One region of the Actinoplanes hulinensis genome, then DNA from elsewhere that is predicted to be linked to it. Evidence: riboswitches for the same ligand, from Rfam matches in the RefSeq annotation. Region 1 holds a riboswitch; the other holds the start of a gene.

What was found. Region 1 has a riboswitch for ZMP and ZTP ahead of KZ829_RS38470 (benzoate/H(+) symporter BenE family transporter). Riboswitches for the same ligand answer to the same signal wherever they lie in the genome.
Region 2: it holds a riboswitch for ZMP and ZTP, as region 1 does, so the genes downstream of both, KZ829_RS20945 (bifunctional 5,10-methylenetetrahydrofolate dehydrogenase/5,10-methenyltetrahydrofolate cyclohydrolase) here and KZ829_RS38470 (benzoate/H(+) symporter BenE family transporter) in region 1, are expected to answer to the same signal.

Annotation. Positions count from the first base shown of each region.
Region 1 is NZ_JAHXZI010000029.1:85,423-92,126, reverse strand. It holds gene KZ829_RS38485 (carbohydrate ABC transporter permease) at 1-313, shown strand, start outside; gene KZ829_RS38480 (carbohydrate ABC transporter permease) at 310-1,122, shown strand; gene KZ829_RS38475 (DUF4037 domain-containing protein) at 1,115-2,116, opposite strand; ZMP/ZTP riboswitch at 2,151-2,236, shown strand; gene KZ829_RS38470 (benzoate/H(+) symporter BenE family transporter) at 2,258-3,454, shown strand; gene KZ829_RS38465 (tetratricopeptide repeat protein) at 3,480-4,631, opposite strand; gene KZ829_RS38460 (DJ-1/PfpI family protein) at 4,715-5,341, opposite strand; gene KZ829_RS38455 (GlxA family transcriptional regulator) at 5,510-6,499, shown strand; gene KZ829_RS38450 (helix-turn-helix transcriptional regulator) at 6,661-6,704, shown strand, end outside.
Region 2 is NZ_JAHXZI010000010.1:292,398-299,101, forward strand. It holds gene KZ829_RS20925 (hypothetical protein) at 1-58, opposite strand, end outside; gene KZ829_RS20930 (outer membrane protein assembly factor BamB family protein) at 84-1,436, opposite strand; gene KZ829_RS20935 (outer membrane protein assembly factor BamB family protein) at 1,453-2,760, opposite strand; gene dxs (1-deoxy-D-xylulose-5-phosphate synthase) at 2,777-4,690, opposite strand; ZMP/ZTP riboswitch at 4,833-4,915, shown strand; gene KZ829_RS20945 (bifunctional 5,10-methylenetetrahydrofolate dehydrogenase/5,10-methenyltetrahydrofolate cyclohydrolase) at 4,929-5,786, shown strand; gene KZ829_RS20950 (class I SAM-dependent RNA methyltransferase) at 6,033-6,704, opposite strand, start outside.

The DNA.
Region 1 (6,704 bases):
GGCCGCCCACATCGACGGCGCGTCGAGGTGGCGGACGTTCTGGCGGATCCGGGTGCCGTTGCTCGCGCCGGCGGTCACCTTCAATGTCGCCACCGCGCTGCTCGGCTCGATGAACGGCTTCGACATCGTGCAGGCCACCACCGGCGGCGGGCCCGCGCGTACCACCGAGATCCTCAACATCTTCATCTACCGGACCTTCGGCCAAGGGCTGTTCGCGCAGGCCACCACCATGAGCCTGGTGCTGTTCCTGCTGGTCGCGCTCATGGCGTTCCCGGTCATCTACGTGCTGCGCAAACGCGAGGAGGTGCTGTGAGCCGCCGTCTGCAACCCGTGTTCGCGCTGCTGCTGGTCGCCGTGGTGATCGGGGTGCCGCTCTGGCTGGTGATCGCCACCGCCGGCAAGAGCCAGGGGGAGGCGGTCGATCCGGACCTCACCCCGCCGACCACCTGGCACCTGTTCGACAACCTGTGGCAGGTGTGGACCGACGCCGACATCCCGGCCGCCCTGCTCGGCAGCCTGCTGATCGTCGCGCCGACCGTGGCGATCGTGCTGCTGCTCGGCTCGATGGCGGCATGGGTGCTGGCCCGGCGCGGATCCCGGCTCACCGCCGTGCTCTACGCCCTCGGCATCAGCGGCATCATCCTGCCTCCGGCGGTCGTCACGGTGGTCCTTCTGCTGCGCCAGCTCGGCCTCGCCGGCACCGCGGTCGGGATGATCGGGGTGTACGTCGGGATCTACCTGTCCACGGTCATCTTCTTCGTGACGGGCTTCGTGCGTACCATCCCGGAATCCCTCGAGGAGGCCGCGCGCATCGACGGCGCCGGACCGTTCGCGGTGTTCCGCCGTGTAGTGCTGCCGCTGCTGCGCCCGGTTCTCGCCACCGCCACCATTCTTATCTGCCTGTACGTCTGGAACGACGTCTTCTACGCCTTCTTCGTCATCGGCGGCCGCATCGACACCCTGCCCCTGAACCTGTTCCAGGTGGCCAGCGCCGGGCTCTACCTCAACAACTGGCACCTGATCTTCGCGTACGTGATCCTGATGAGCCTCCCGCTGATCGTCGTCTTCGCCGTCGCCCAGCGCCGGATCATCTCCGGCATCACCTCGGGCGCCGTCAAATGACCGTGCCCACGGCCCGCGCCCGCTCCGCATGACTGAGCAGATCGGTGTTGTCGGCGAACTGGTCGACCGTCCCGATCAGCGGCCGGACCGCGTCCCCGGCCAGCGCCTGCGCGAACCGGCCACCGCCGATCACCCGGAACGGGCGGTCGAAGAAGAACCGCACCTTCGTGTCCAGCGGGTCGGTCAGCCCGAGATCGTTGTGCATGCGGGCGACCGTCTCGTACGCGACGACCAGATGATGCTCGCGGGCGTGCCAGTTGGCGGCGGTCAGGCCTGCGGTGAGCGCCGTCCGCAGCCCGTCCACCCCGGGCAGGCGGGCGAACGCGGTGCCCAGCCACTTGCTGTACGGCGGATACCGGCGATTCATCAGCAGGACCAGGCGCATCAGGTCACGGGCCAGCCGGGCCGCCACCACCGCCGAACCCAGCTCGTCGCCGACCTCGCCGCACCGGCCGACGAAATGCTCCTCCTGGCCGATCCGCTGCCACTGGCAGGCCAGCACGTACCGCCACACGTCGTCGGGATACCAGGCCAGCGACTCGCGGACCCGGTGCAGACGGTCGAGGCCGTCGTGGTGCACCACACCCGCGGTGACCTCGGCCAGCGCCTGCGCCGGGGTGGCCAGCCAGTCCCTTACGGTGACACCGTCGCGCGGGTCGAACCCGAGCCGCCCGGTCAGCCAGGCGCCCAGCTCGGCGACCACCACACCACGGCCCGGCAGCACGGTGGTGGCGTGCCCGGCGACCGTGTCCGGCAGGTCCGCGTCCAGCCGGGCACGGATGGCGTCACCGTGGGCGGCCAGGTCCTCCGCGCTCAGGAACAGTTGCAGGCGAGGCCCCCAGTCGTGGTCGGTGGAGCGCTCGGTGTCGAAGCCGAGGACCTCCGAGCCGGGCCCGATCAGGGCGGCGGTGTGGGCCACCTTCGGCAGCAGCGGGCGTATTGACTGGTAGAAGCGGCGGGACAGTTCCACACCGGACACGAACGCAGGGGACATGTCAGGCATGGTGCCACCGGCGTCGCGTAGTCTGCCGGTGGGCCGTGACTGGCGCTGAGGTGGGGCACCACCGGGAAGCGGCCCGCCGACACGGCCGTGCCGCGCGCCTGGGCGATCCGTCCCACCCACGCGGAGTGAGCCTTGCCCGACCAGCGCAGAATCCTCGGCTACGCCCCACCGTCCGCGGTCAACGCCGGACTGCTCGCCGTCCTGATCGGCTTCACCAGCTCGGCGGCGATCGTGTTCAGCGCCGCCCGCGCGGCCGGCGCCGACGACGCGGAACTCGCCTCCTGGATGCTGGCGCTCGCCGTCGGCATGGGCGTCACCTGCATCGGCCTGTCGCTGCGGTTCCGGGCGCCGATCGTCACCGCCTGGTCCACGCCGGGCGCCGCGCTGCTGGTCACCGGCCTTGAAGGCGCCACCATGCGGGAGGCGATCGGCGCGTTCGTGGTGTCCGCCGCGCTGATCACGCTGATCGGCGTGACCGGCTGGTTCGGCCGGATGATGGACCGGGTGCCGACGTCGCTGACGTCCGCGCTGCTCGCCGGTGTCCTGATCCAGTTCGGCATCGGCCTGTTCGCCTCCGCCAACCAGGACCTCCCACTGATCGCCGCCATGTTCGGCACCTACCTGGTGGCCCGGCGGTTCCTTCCCCGGTACGCGGTGCTCACCGCGCTGGCCGCCGGGATCGCGGTGGCCGCGGCGACCGGCTCGTTCCGGCCCGGCGAGGTGCGTTTCGGCTGGGCGTCGCCGGTGTTCACGATGCCGTCGTTCACCTGGCAGGCCGTCATCGGGGTGGCGCTGCCGCTGTTCGTGGTCACCATGGCGTCGCAGAACCTGCCCGGCGTCGCCGTGCTGCGCAACGACGGCTACCAGGTGCCGGTGTCGCCGCTGATCACCTGGACCGGGGCGGTGAACCTGGTGCTCGCCCCGTTCGGCGCGTTCGGCCTCAACCTGGCCGCGATCACCGCGGCGATCTGCACCGGCCCGCACGCCCATCCCGACCCCAGGCGCCGGTATCTCGCCTCGGTGTGGGCGGGCGTGTTCTACCTCTGCGTGGCCGCGCTCGGGGCGACCATCACCTCACTGCTGGCCGCGCTGCCCGCGGTCCTCGTGCTCGGGATCGCCGGGATCGGCCTGCTCGGGACGATCGGCAGCTCGCTGACCACAGGCCTGCGCGACGACCGATGGCGCGAGGCCGCCGTGGTGACGCTTCTCGCCACCGCCTCCGGCATCGAGCTGCTCGGCGTCGGGTCCGCGTTCTGGGGACTGATCGCCGGCCTGCTCACCGCGGCGGCCACCGGAGCGTTCCGCCGCGAGGCGAAGGTGACCGTCTGAGCCGATCGTCAGCCCGGTGTGGTGGTCACGGGTCGTCGCGCCAGGCGTCGCGCAGGTCGCGGCGGGTGTCGGCCCACCATTGGCGTAGCCCGGCTCGCCACTCGCGGAGCTGGCGGACGATGTCGCGAAGCGCGTGCAGGTGGCCCGGATCGTCGAGATGGGCCCCGATCGCGGCGGTCAGACCCAGGAGCAACTGCAGGGGTACGAGGACGACCGCGATCACTGTCAGAAGGGTCGTCGAGGTTACGGCGTACCCGATGAGGAGCCCGATCTGCGTGACCGCGGTGACCATGCGGAGGTGGAGCGAACGGCGCAGCAACGGCGGTGTGAACCGAAGGCTGCGCCAGGGAAGAGCACCCGCCGGCAGCAGCAGGCGAAGGCTGAAACCGGCCGCGAACAGCACGAACACGGCTGCCATCGCGCGGCTGGGCGGCAGCATCGGCGGGAACCGGACGGCGATCAGGGCGGCCGCACAGGTCAGCACCACGGCCACGGTGAGCCAGCGGCGCAGGCCGGACAGCAGCCGGCGGATCGGCCACGTCATCGACAGCACGTTGGGGCGGCCGGGGTTGTCCCGGGCGACGTCACGCAGAGTGCGCAGAGAGCGGCGGACGCGGAGGCGTTCGGCGTCGAGCATCGCCAGCAGCCAGCGGCCGTACTCGCTGTCCGGATCGATACGCAGGGCGGTGCGGGCCGCCTCCTCGGCCTCGTCACGGCGACCGGCGTCGCGGGCCACGTCGGCCACGGTGAGCAGGGCCTCGACCGAGCGGGGCGCCAGGGCCAGCCCGCGCGCGGCGGCGGCCCGGGCCTCGGCGAAGTGGCGGTCGGCGGCCAGGGCACGGGCCAGGACGAGATGGCCGGACGGCCGGTTCGGGGCCAGGCGGGCGGCCTGCTCGGCGGCGGCACGTGCGTCGCCGTCGCGTAGCAGGGCGAGAAGGGTTTCGGCGTGTTCGACGTGCGCTTCCGGGCGGCCGGGTTCGGCAGCGAGTGCGGCCTCGGCGGCCGCCAGCGCTCCCGGCAGGTCACGCCGGCGGCGCAGCGCGAAGGAGAGCAGGGTGAGAAGGGCGGCGTCGTCCGGTGTTTCGGCCAGCGCCGCCCGCAGCGTCTCGACGGCCTGGGCGTCGCGGCCGACGTCGAGCAGGGCGCTCGCCCGCTGATACGACGCCACTCCACTCACGGCTGGCGATTATGCCCGCCTCGCCCAGGCCAGGCGGCGCAGGACCAGAAGGCCGCCGATGCCCGGGAACAGCAGGAACTTCGTCATCGGGTGACCGGCTGGGAAGCGGTGGGGGCGGGGCGCCAGACGGTGCCTCGGCGTTCGTGGTGGAAGAGGCGTTCGACGGCGTGGGCGGACGGGGCGCCCAGGGTTCGTTCGAGCAGGTAGAGACCCAGGTCCAGGCCGGAGGTGACGCTCGAGGCGGTGATCAGGTCACCGTCCTCGACGATGCGGGCGTCGATCGCCACGGCGCCGGCCGCGGTGAGGGCGTCCAGACCGAACTGGTGGGTGGTGGCGGGACGGCCGGTGATCAGCCCGGCCATGGCCAGCAACAGCGAACCGCCGCAGACCGTGGCCGTGATCGCGCCCGGCCGGTTCAGGACGACCGCGAGCATCCCGGGCAGCGGGGTCTCCAGCGCGCGGGCCAGCACCGCCGGGATCTCGTCCAGAGCCGCGGCGGCCGCGCCGGGGACGACGATCAGGTCCGCCTGTTCAGGGGCCAGACGGGCGGTGGCGTGCAACGTCAGGGAGCCGATCCCGCTGGGGACGGCACGCGGCCCCTCGGCGGATACCAGCTCGACCCGCGGGATCCCGCCGGCCACCAGAGTCTCGTACGGCGCGATGACGTCCAACGGGTCGAAACCGTCGAACAACACGATCTGTGCAAGCAACGTGAATCAGTCCTTCTCATGGGGAACGAGATGACCCTAGGAAGCGGTCGTCCCACCGAGAAGTGGCTGGACTGCCAGGTATCAACGGGTTCTCGCCAGTGACGAGTTATCCACAGGCGCGCTGGTCCGCGGCTTGGTGGGTGCCCGCCCGGGCAGTACCTTCGCGCCATGCTCACCGTGGCCGTGCTCGCCCTGGACGGCGTCATCCCCTTCGACCTGTCCACCCCGATCGAGGTGTTCAACCGGACCCGCCTGCCGGACGGCCGGGCCGCCTACCGGGTCCGCGTCTGCGGGCTCGGCGGACCCGTCGACTCCGGCGCTTTCCATCTGACGCCACCATGGGGGCTGGACGCCCTGGCCGACGCGGACACGATCATCATTCCGGGCTGCGCCGATCCGGCCGCCCCGGTCCCACCGCGGGTGCTCGGCGCCCTGCGCTCGGCCGCGGCCGGCGGCACCAGGATCGCGTCGATCTGCGCGGGCGCGTTCGTTCTCGCCGCCACCGGGCTGCTCGACGGGCAGCGTGCGACCACACACTGGCTGGTCACGAAGCGGCTCGCGGAGGCGTACCCGGAAGTGGAAGTCGATCCTGACGTTCTCTATGTCGACAACGGGCAGTTCCTCACCTCGGCCGGAGCGGCGGCCGGGCTCGATCTGTGCCTGCATCTGATCCGGCGCGATCACGGGTCGGCGGTCGCGGCCGACGCCGCCCGGCTCTCGGTCATGCCGTTGGAGCGGGAGGGTGGCCAGGCGCAGTTCATCGTTCATGATCAGCCACCGACTCCTCGCGGGTCCGAGCTGGAGCCGGTGCTGAAATGGATGCAGGACAACGCGGACCGGGCCCTGTCGCTCGACGACATCGCCGAGCAGGCGGGGATGAGTTGCCGCACACTGAACCGCCGGTTCCGGGAGCAGACCGGGACCACGCCGCTGCAATGGCTGCTGCGTGCCCGGATCCGTCAGGCGCAGTACCTGCTGGAGGCCACCGACCACTCCATCGAGCGGATCGCCGGCCAGGCCGGATTCGGGTCGTCGACGGCCTTCCGCGACCGGTTCAAGAAGGTCGTCGGCACCAGCCCGCACGCGTATCGGGCGGCCTTTCAGACTCCGGAAGCCCGGTGGGGGATGCTCGATGATCGCGTCACCACTTCGAGGTGACGTGTCAACCGGTCCGGTGACCCTGTGGGGCCCGGCCCGGATCTTCCTTGAGCGCTGCGTCCACCGTAGCGCGTGATCGATGTGATGATCACGGCGAGTACCGGTGATGCGTGTATCGGCAGTGCATCCCAGGTGGGCGGACCGCGTCGTACGGTCGTGTCGTGGACAACCGAGCCGAGGTACGCGACTTCCTCACCTCCCGACG
Region 2 (6,704 bases), on a different contig from region 1:
CGGCCTCGTCCGGCGCACCGGCCGGCACCTCGCCGAGGTCGATCACGCGGTCCCGCACGTCGGCCCCCTGGTCCGGCAGACGGTCAAGCCCGGTACGCCCAGACCCGCAGGCCCCCGGTGTCCCGACAGACTACGTATCGATCGTCACCGACGCACTCATTGCCGGGGAAGCCGGTCGTCCCGAGCACCGTGACCTCGGACTGACCGGCCAGCACGATGCCGAACGTCTTCCCGCCGCCACGCTCGTAGCGGCGTAGCAGCAGCATCCGCTCGGGCGGGCCGTCGACCGCCTCGGTCCAGCCCCGGAGGCCCACCAGCGGCGCCGCGGTGCCGGAATCGATCAGGTGGATCGGGGCGCCCGTCTCCCCGTCGGCGAACAGCACCCCGCCGGCCCGCGCCGTCAGGCGCGTGTCCGCCGGCACGAACCATTTCGGATCACCGGTGGCCGGGTCCAGCACGGCCGTCTGGGCCTCGACGCGGGAGCAGAGCAGTCCGTCGCAGTCGGCCGGGGCGGGGTCGTCGACGATCTCCCGTTTCCACCGGCGCTCCAGCGTACGGGCGTCGTAGCCCAGTTGCACGTTCACACCCTGGTAGCCGACCAGCGCCAGGTCGCCGAGCACCGACGCGGTGCTCGGCCCGGCGCCGTCGACCTGCGGCAGCGGCTTCTCGCGCAGCACCCGGCCGGTCGCCGCGTCCAGCAGGATGAGCCGCTCGGAGGCGGTGACCAGGACGGCCCGCGGCGAACCCGCGACCGGATCGGCGGTGACCGAGCCGGGCGACGACGCGGTCCACAGCGTCTCCCCGGTGCCCAGGTCCAGGCCACGCACCTCGGTGCGCTCCGGCGGCTCGGTGTGCGGCTGCCCGTCGGCCGAGAAGTAGAGCATGCCCGGGTCGCCGGACTCCTGGTCGTACAGCGTGCCGGGCCGGAAGATCCGGTCCACCGTGAACGCGGTGTCGCCGGCCGTGGTGACCCGGCCCGCCGAGGTCCAGAGGGCCCGCCCGTTCTCCGGGTCCAGGGCCGTGGTCGGGCCCGGCCCGTCGGTGACCAGCAGCACCCCGCCGGCCGCCCGCACCGAGACCGGCCCGAAGAGGCCGCTCGCCGGGTCGTAGTCGGCGCTGACCGGCAGCGCGGCGCTCCACATCCGGTACGGCTCCGGCTTCGGCGCCCAGGCGGTCAGCGTCCGCTCCTGACCGGAGGAGACGACCGTGAAGAGCCGCCCGCCGGCCAGCTGGATCGGCGCGTCGGTGCCGGCCGAGGCCGGGATCAGGCCCAGATAGCGCCAGAACGTGCCGCCCGGGAGGGCCGCGCCGCCCAGCGTCATGGCGAGGGCGGCGGACAGGATCAGGCCGAGGTGCCGGTAGCGCCAGGGAGGCGGGGTGCGGCGGGGCGATTCCGGATCGAGCGGGGCGTCCCGGTCCAGCTCGATCAACGTCACGCCGCGCCCTCCTCGCTCACGCCGTCCGGGGCCGGTACGCCCAGACGACCAACTCCCCGTACACCGACCGGCAGATCAGCCGCTCCGGGGCGGCCTGACACTCCCCGGTGCCGGTGGGCAGCTCGGCGAGCAGGCGCGGATGGGGCAGGCCCGGGGCCGCGACGGCGACCATCGTACGCGGGCCCGGCCCGATCTCCCGGGTCACGAGCAGCTCCCCGCCGGTGGCCGCACCGCCGACCGGCCGCCACCCGGTCAGGTCGACCAGCATCCGTCCGGTCCGGGCGTCGACCACCCCGGCCGGGTACTCGGGGCCGTCGGCGTACGCGATCAGGCCGGCGCCGGAGTCCTCGACGGATCGCCAGGCGGGCCGGTGCCAGCGCTGGTCGCCGGTGGCCGGGTCGATGGCCCGCACCCCGTCCAGCCCGATGAGGCAGGCCAGCGGCCCGCACGCCCGGACCTCCCGGGTGCCGGTGGCCGGCTGGGTCCACATCGGCCGCAGCGTCAACGGGTCGTACGCGGAGATCTCGATCCCGGACGGCCCGGGGTGCCGCAGCAGCACCAGGCCACCGGCGACCACCGGGTTCTCCGGGTCGTAGTTGGCGGGCGGCATCCGGTGCACGGCCAGCGGGGTGCCGGTCGCCACCTCGTACAGCTGGGCCGTCAGGTCGTCCCGGACGAGCAGCAGCCGGCCGGGTCCACCGGGCGGGCCGGGCACGGCGAGCAGCACGGCGGTGGACGGCACCCAGAGCCGCCAGCGCGCGTCCCCGCCGGCCGGATCGAGCATCTCGATCCACTTCTCCACCCGGCGGCCGCTGCCGGACAGGCTGCGCACGCCCTCGACCGCGAGCATCAGGTCGTCGCCGGGGAACGTGATCACGTTGCGCTCGTTGTGCCAGGTGCGGGCGCCGGTCCGCAGGGACACCGCGGTGGTCCCGGGTTCGCCCCGGCCCGGCGCCCAGGGGCGCAGCAGCACCTGGCCGCCGCCGGTGCGCAAACGGTAGACCGGGATGTCCTGCGCGACCCGCCACTGCCGCTCGCCGGTCGCCAGGTCGTAGGAGCTCAGCTCTCCGGCCCGCTGGATGACCAGGCGGCCGTCGCTGGTCAGGGTGTCCGGGTCGCCCGGGCTGATCGCCAGCCGGAGCAGCTCGGACAGCGGCGGGCCGGGCGGCGGCGCCGCGGCCGCGACGGAGAGGAGCAGCAGGACGGCGAGGAGGGCCGGACCGAGCCAGAGCGGCGTGGTCCGCCGCTCCGGCCGGTGGTACGTCTCCGGCTCACCCCGCTCCAGCCCCAGATCGATGACGACCGGCCCACTGGAGGCGCTCATCCATCAAAGGTAACAATTATGTAACGGGAATGCTCGCCTCACGACTCGATGCCCACTCGGTCACGTCCCGCGCGATGTCCTGCGCGGTCAGGCCCAGGGCGGTGAGGATCTCGGCGCGGGTGCCGTGCGGGTGGAACCCGGCCGGCACACCGAAGTCCCGCAGCGGGGTGGTCACACCGGCGTCCCGCAGCGCGCTGGCCACCGCGTCGCCCACACCACCGGTGCGGACGCCGTCCTCCAGGGTGACCACGGAGCGGTGCTGGGCGGCCAGACCGGTCAGCTCGATCGGCACCGGGCGGACCCAGCGCGGGTCGACGACGGTCACTCCGTACCCCTGCTCGGTGAGCCGCTCCGCGGTGTCCAGGGCCAGCCCGACGAAGGAACCGACGGCGACGAGCAGGATGTCCTTGCGGTCGCCCTCGCGCAGCACGTCGACCTGGCCCACCCGGCGCAGCGCCGGGGTGTCCGGGGCGACCGAGCCGGTCGGGAACCGCACGATGGTCGGCCCGTCGTCGACCGCGACCGCCTCGCGCAGCTCCTCGCGCAGGGTGGCGGCGTCCCGCGGGGCGGCGATCCGCAGCCCCGGGACCACGCCGAAGACGCTCATGTCCCACATGCCGTAGTGGCTCGGCCCGTCCGGCCCGGTGATCCCGGCCCGGTCCAGCACGAAGGTCACCGGCAGCCGGTGCATCGCCACGTCCAGCAGGACCTGGTCGAAGGCCCGGTTCAGGAACGTCGCGTAGACCGCCACCACCGGGTGCAGCCCGCCCATCGCCAGGCCGGCCGCGGAGGTGGCCGCGTGCTGCTCGGCGATGCCCACGTCGTACGTCCGCTCCGGGTACTTCTTCGCCAGCGCCGCGATGCCGGTCGGCTCGGCCATCGCCGCGGTGATGCCCACGATGTCCGGGCGCTCGTCGGCGATCCGGACCAGCTCCTCGGAGAACACCTTGGTCCACTTGAGCGTCGGCGCGGCCAGCAGCTTGCCGGTCTCCACGTCGAAAGCGCTGCCCGGGCCGTGCAGGCAGTCCGCCTCGTCCTGCTCGGCGGGGCGGTAGCCGTAGCCCTTCCTGGTGACCGCGTGCACGATGACCGGGGCGTTGAAGCCCTTGGCCCGGCGCAGCGCCGACTCCATGGCCTGCTGGTCGTGGCCGTCGACCGGGCCGATGTACTTCAGGCCCAGGTCCTCGAACATCGGCTGCGGGCTGATCGCGTCCTTGATGCCCTTCTTGACCGCGTGCAGCACCTCGAAGACCGGCTTGCCCACCACCGGGGTCTGGCCCAGCGCGTCCTTGACCAGGTCGAGCACCTTCTCGTAGCCCGGGTTGAGGCGCAGCGTGGACAGGTGGTCGGCGAGCCCGCCGATGGTCGGCGCGTAGGAGCGGCCGTTGTCGTTGACCACGATCACCAGGCGGTTGCGGGTGGCCGCGATGTTGTTCAGCGCCTCCCAGCACATGCCGCCGGTCAGCGCGCCGTCACCGACGACCGCCACCACGTGCCGGCCCTCGCCACGGAGCGTGAACGCCTTGGCCAGACCGTCCGCGTACGACAGGGCGGTGGAGGCGTGCGAGTTCTCGATCAGGTCGTGCTCGCTCTCCGCCTGGCTCGGGTAGCCGGTCAGGCCACCGCGCTGGCGGAGCAGGTCGAAGCCGTCCTGCCGGCCGGTCACGATCTTGTGAACATACGCCTGGTGGCCGGTGTCGAAGAGGATCTTGTCGCGTGGGGAGTCGAAGACTCGGTGCATCGCCAGGGTCATCTCGACCACGCCCAGGTTCGGACCCAGATGACCGCCGGTGCGCGAGACCTTGGCCACCAGGAAGTCACGAATCTCGGCCGCGAGCAGGGTCAACTGCTCCGCGGTCAGTCGCTTGAGATCACCGGGTTCGGTGATGCTGCTCAGCAGGCCGGCCGGGGTCGAGGGGGAGTCACTCATGAGGGCAGAGTCTATCCGTGCCCCGCCGCGCCGCGACTTGAGCGAACGGACCGTCACCAATCCTCCACACAATTGGAACCTCCGCCGACCGGCGCGAATCGGCCCCCGGCTGGTTCTCCCGCGCGACCTTCGGGCATCCTGGAAGGCACACAGCGACTGGCGGCACGGGGATGGTCCAACCATCGGGGAGCTCGTCACGAGGAGTCGACCGCCTGGGCTCCCCGCACGAGGAGTCCACATGTCCACCGCACGTCTGCTGCCCGGCGCCCCGGTCGCCGAATCGGTCCTCAACGACGTCCGCGAACGTGTCGCACGTCTCCAGAACCGCGGCGTCCAGCCCAGCCTCGCCACCATCCTGGTCGGTGACGACGACGCCAGCGCCGGCTACATCCGGATCAAGCAGAAGCAGGCCGCCGAACTCGGCTTCTCCTCCCCGCACCAGCACCTGAGCGGTGATGTCACCCAGGCCGACCTGCTCAAGGTGATCGCCGAGTTCAACGACGACAAGAACGTGCACGGCGTCCTCATCCAGTACCCGATCCCCGCCCACCTGGACTACGACGCGGCCTTGCAGACCCTCGACCCGGACAAGGACGTCGACGGCATGCACCCGCTCAACATGGGCCGGCTCGCCGTCGGCCTGCCCGGCCCGCTCCCCTGCACCCCGGCCGGCATCGAGGCGCTGCTCGCCTTCCACGGCATCGAGGTCGCCGGCCGCGAGGTGGTCATCCTGGGCCGCGGCGCCACCCTGGGCCGCCCGCTCGCCATGCTGCTGGCGCAGAAGCGCCCGACCGCCAACGCCGCCGTCACCGTGGTGCACACCGGCGTCAAGGACTGGCCCCGCTACACCCAGCGGGCCGACGTGCTGATCGCCGCGGCCGGCGTCCCCGGCATCGTCCGGCCCGAGCACGTCAAGCCCGGCTCGGTCGTCATCGGCGCCGGCGTCCGCTACGAGGGCCGCCGCCTCCTCCCGGACGTCGACGAGTCCTGCGCCGAGGTGGCCGGCGCCATCACCCCCCGCGTCGGCGGCGTCGGCCCGACCACGGTCGCCATGCTCTTCCGCAACGCGGTCACGGCCGCCGAGCGCGCCAACTGAGCCTGATTGCTCCGCTTCGCTCCGCGGCAAAACGCTGGGCCTGATGGCTCCGCTTCGCTCCGCGGCAAAACGCCTGGTAACCGGTGTCGAGGCAGGTGATTTCCCGCCGCCAGCAAACCCCGCTGGCGTCGGCAAATCACTTGCCTCGACACCGGCGGCGTTTTGCGGGGACGTTGAGCATGGTGAGCCGAGGACGAGAAGAGTGCGTGGGGCGCTACCACCCGCACAACGACGGGGAGCGCGCCCTCAGGCGGGGGTCAGGTGGGCGACGCACTCGACGTGCTGGGTCATCGGGAAGCAGTCGAAGGCCCGCACCCCCTCGACGCGCCAGCCCTCGGCACGGAACGTCTTCAGGTCACGGGCCAGTGCGGCCGGGTCGCAGGCCACGTAGGCGACGGCCCGCGGACGGGCCGCCGCGACGGCCCGGACCACCCGGGCGCCGGCACCGGCCCGGGGCGGGTCGAGGACGACCAGGTCGACCGGGCCGGTGACGCGGCGCCGGGACAGCGCCGTCTCCACGCGGGCCTCGACGATGTCCAGGTGGGGCAGGTCGGCCAGGTTGGCGCGGGCGGCGGCCACCCCGGCCGGGGACGACTCGACGACGGTCACCCGGGCCCCGGTCCGCCCGGCGATCGCGGCGGCGAACAGGCCGGCGCCCCCGTAGAGATCCCAGGTGGTCTCGCCGGCGGCCGGCCGCAGCATCTCCAGGACCGCCGTGACCAGGGTGTCCGCGGCCTGCGGGTGGACCTGCCAGAAGCCCTGCGGCGGGATCCGCCAGGCCCGCCCGGCCGCCTGCTCGGTGACCTCGGCCGGTCCGGCGAGCCGGACCAGCGAGCCGCCCTCCGGCGCCTCCCCGAGGTCGTCGCCGTGGGCCGGGCCGGCCGTGCCGGACGGGCGGCCCAGCACCGCGACGTCCCC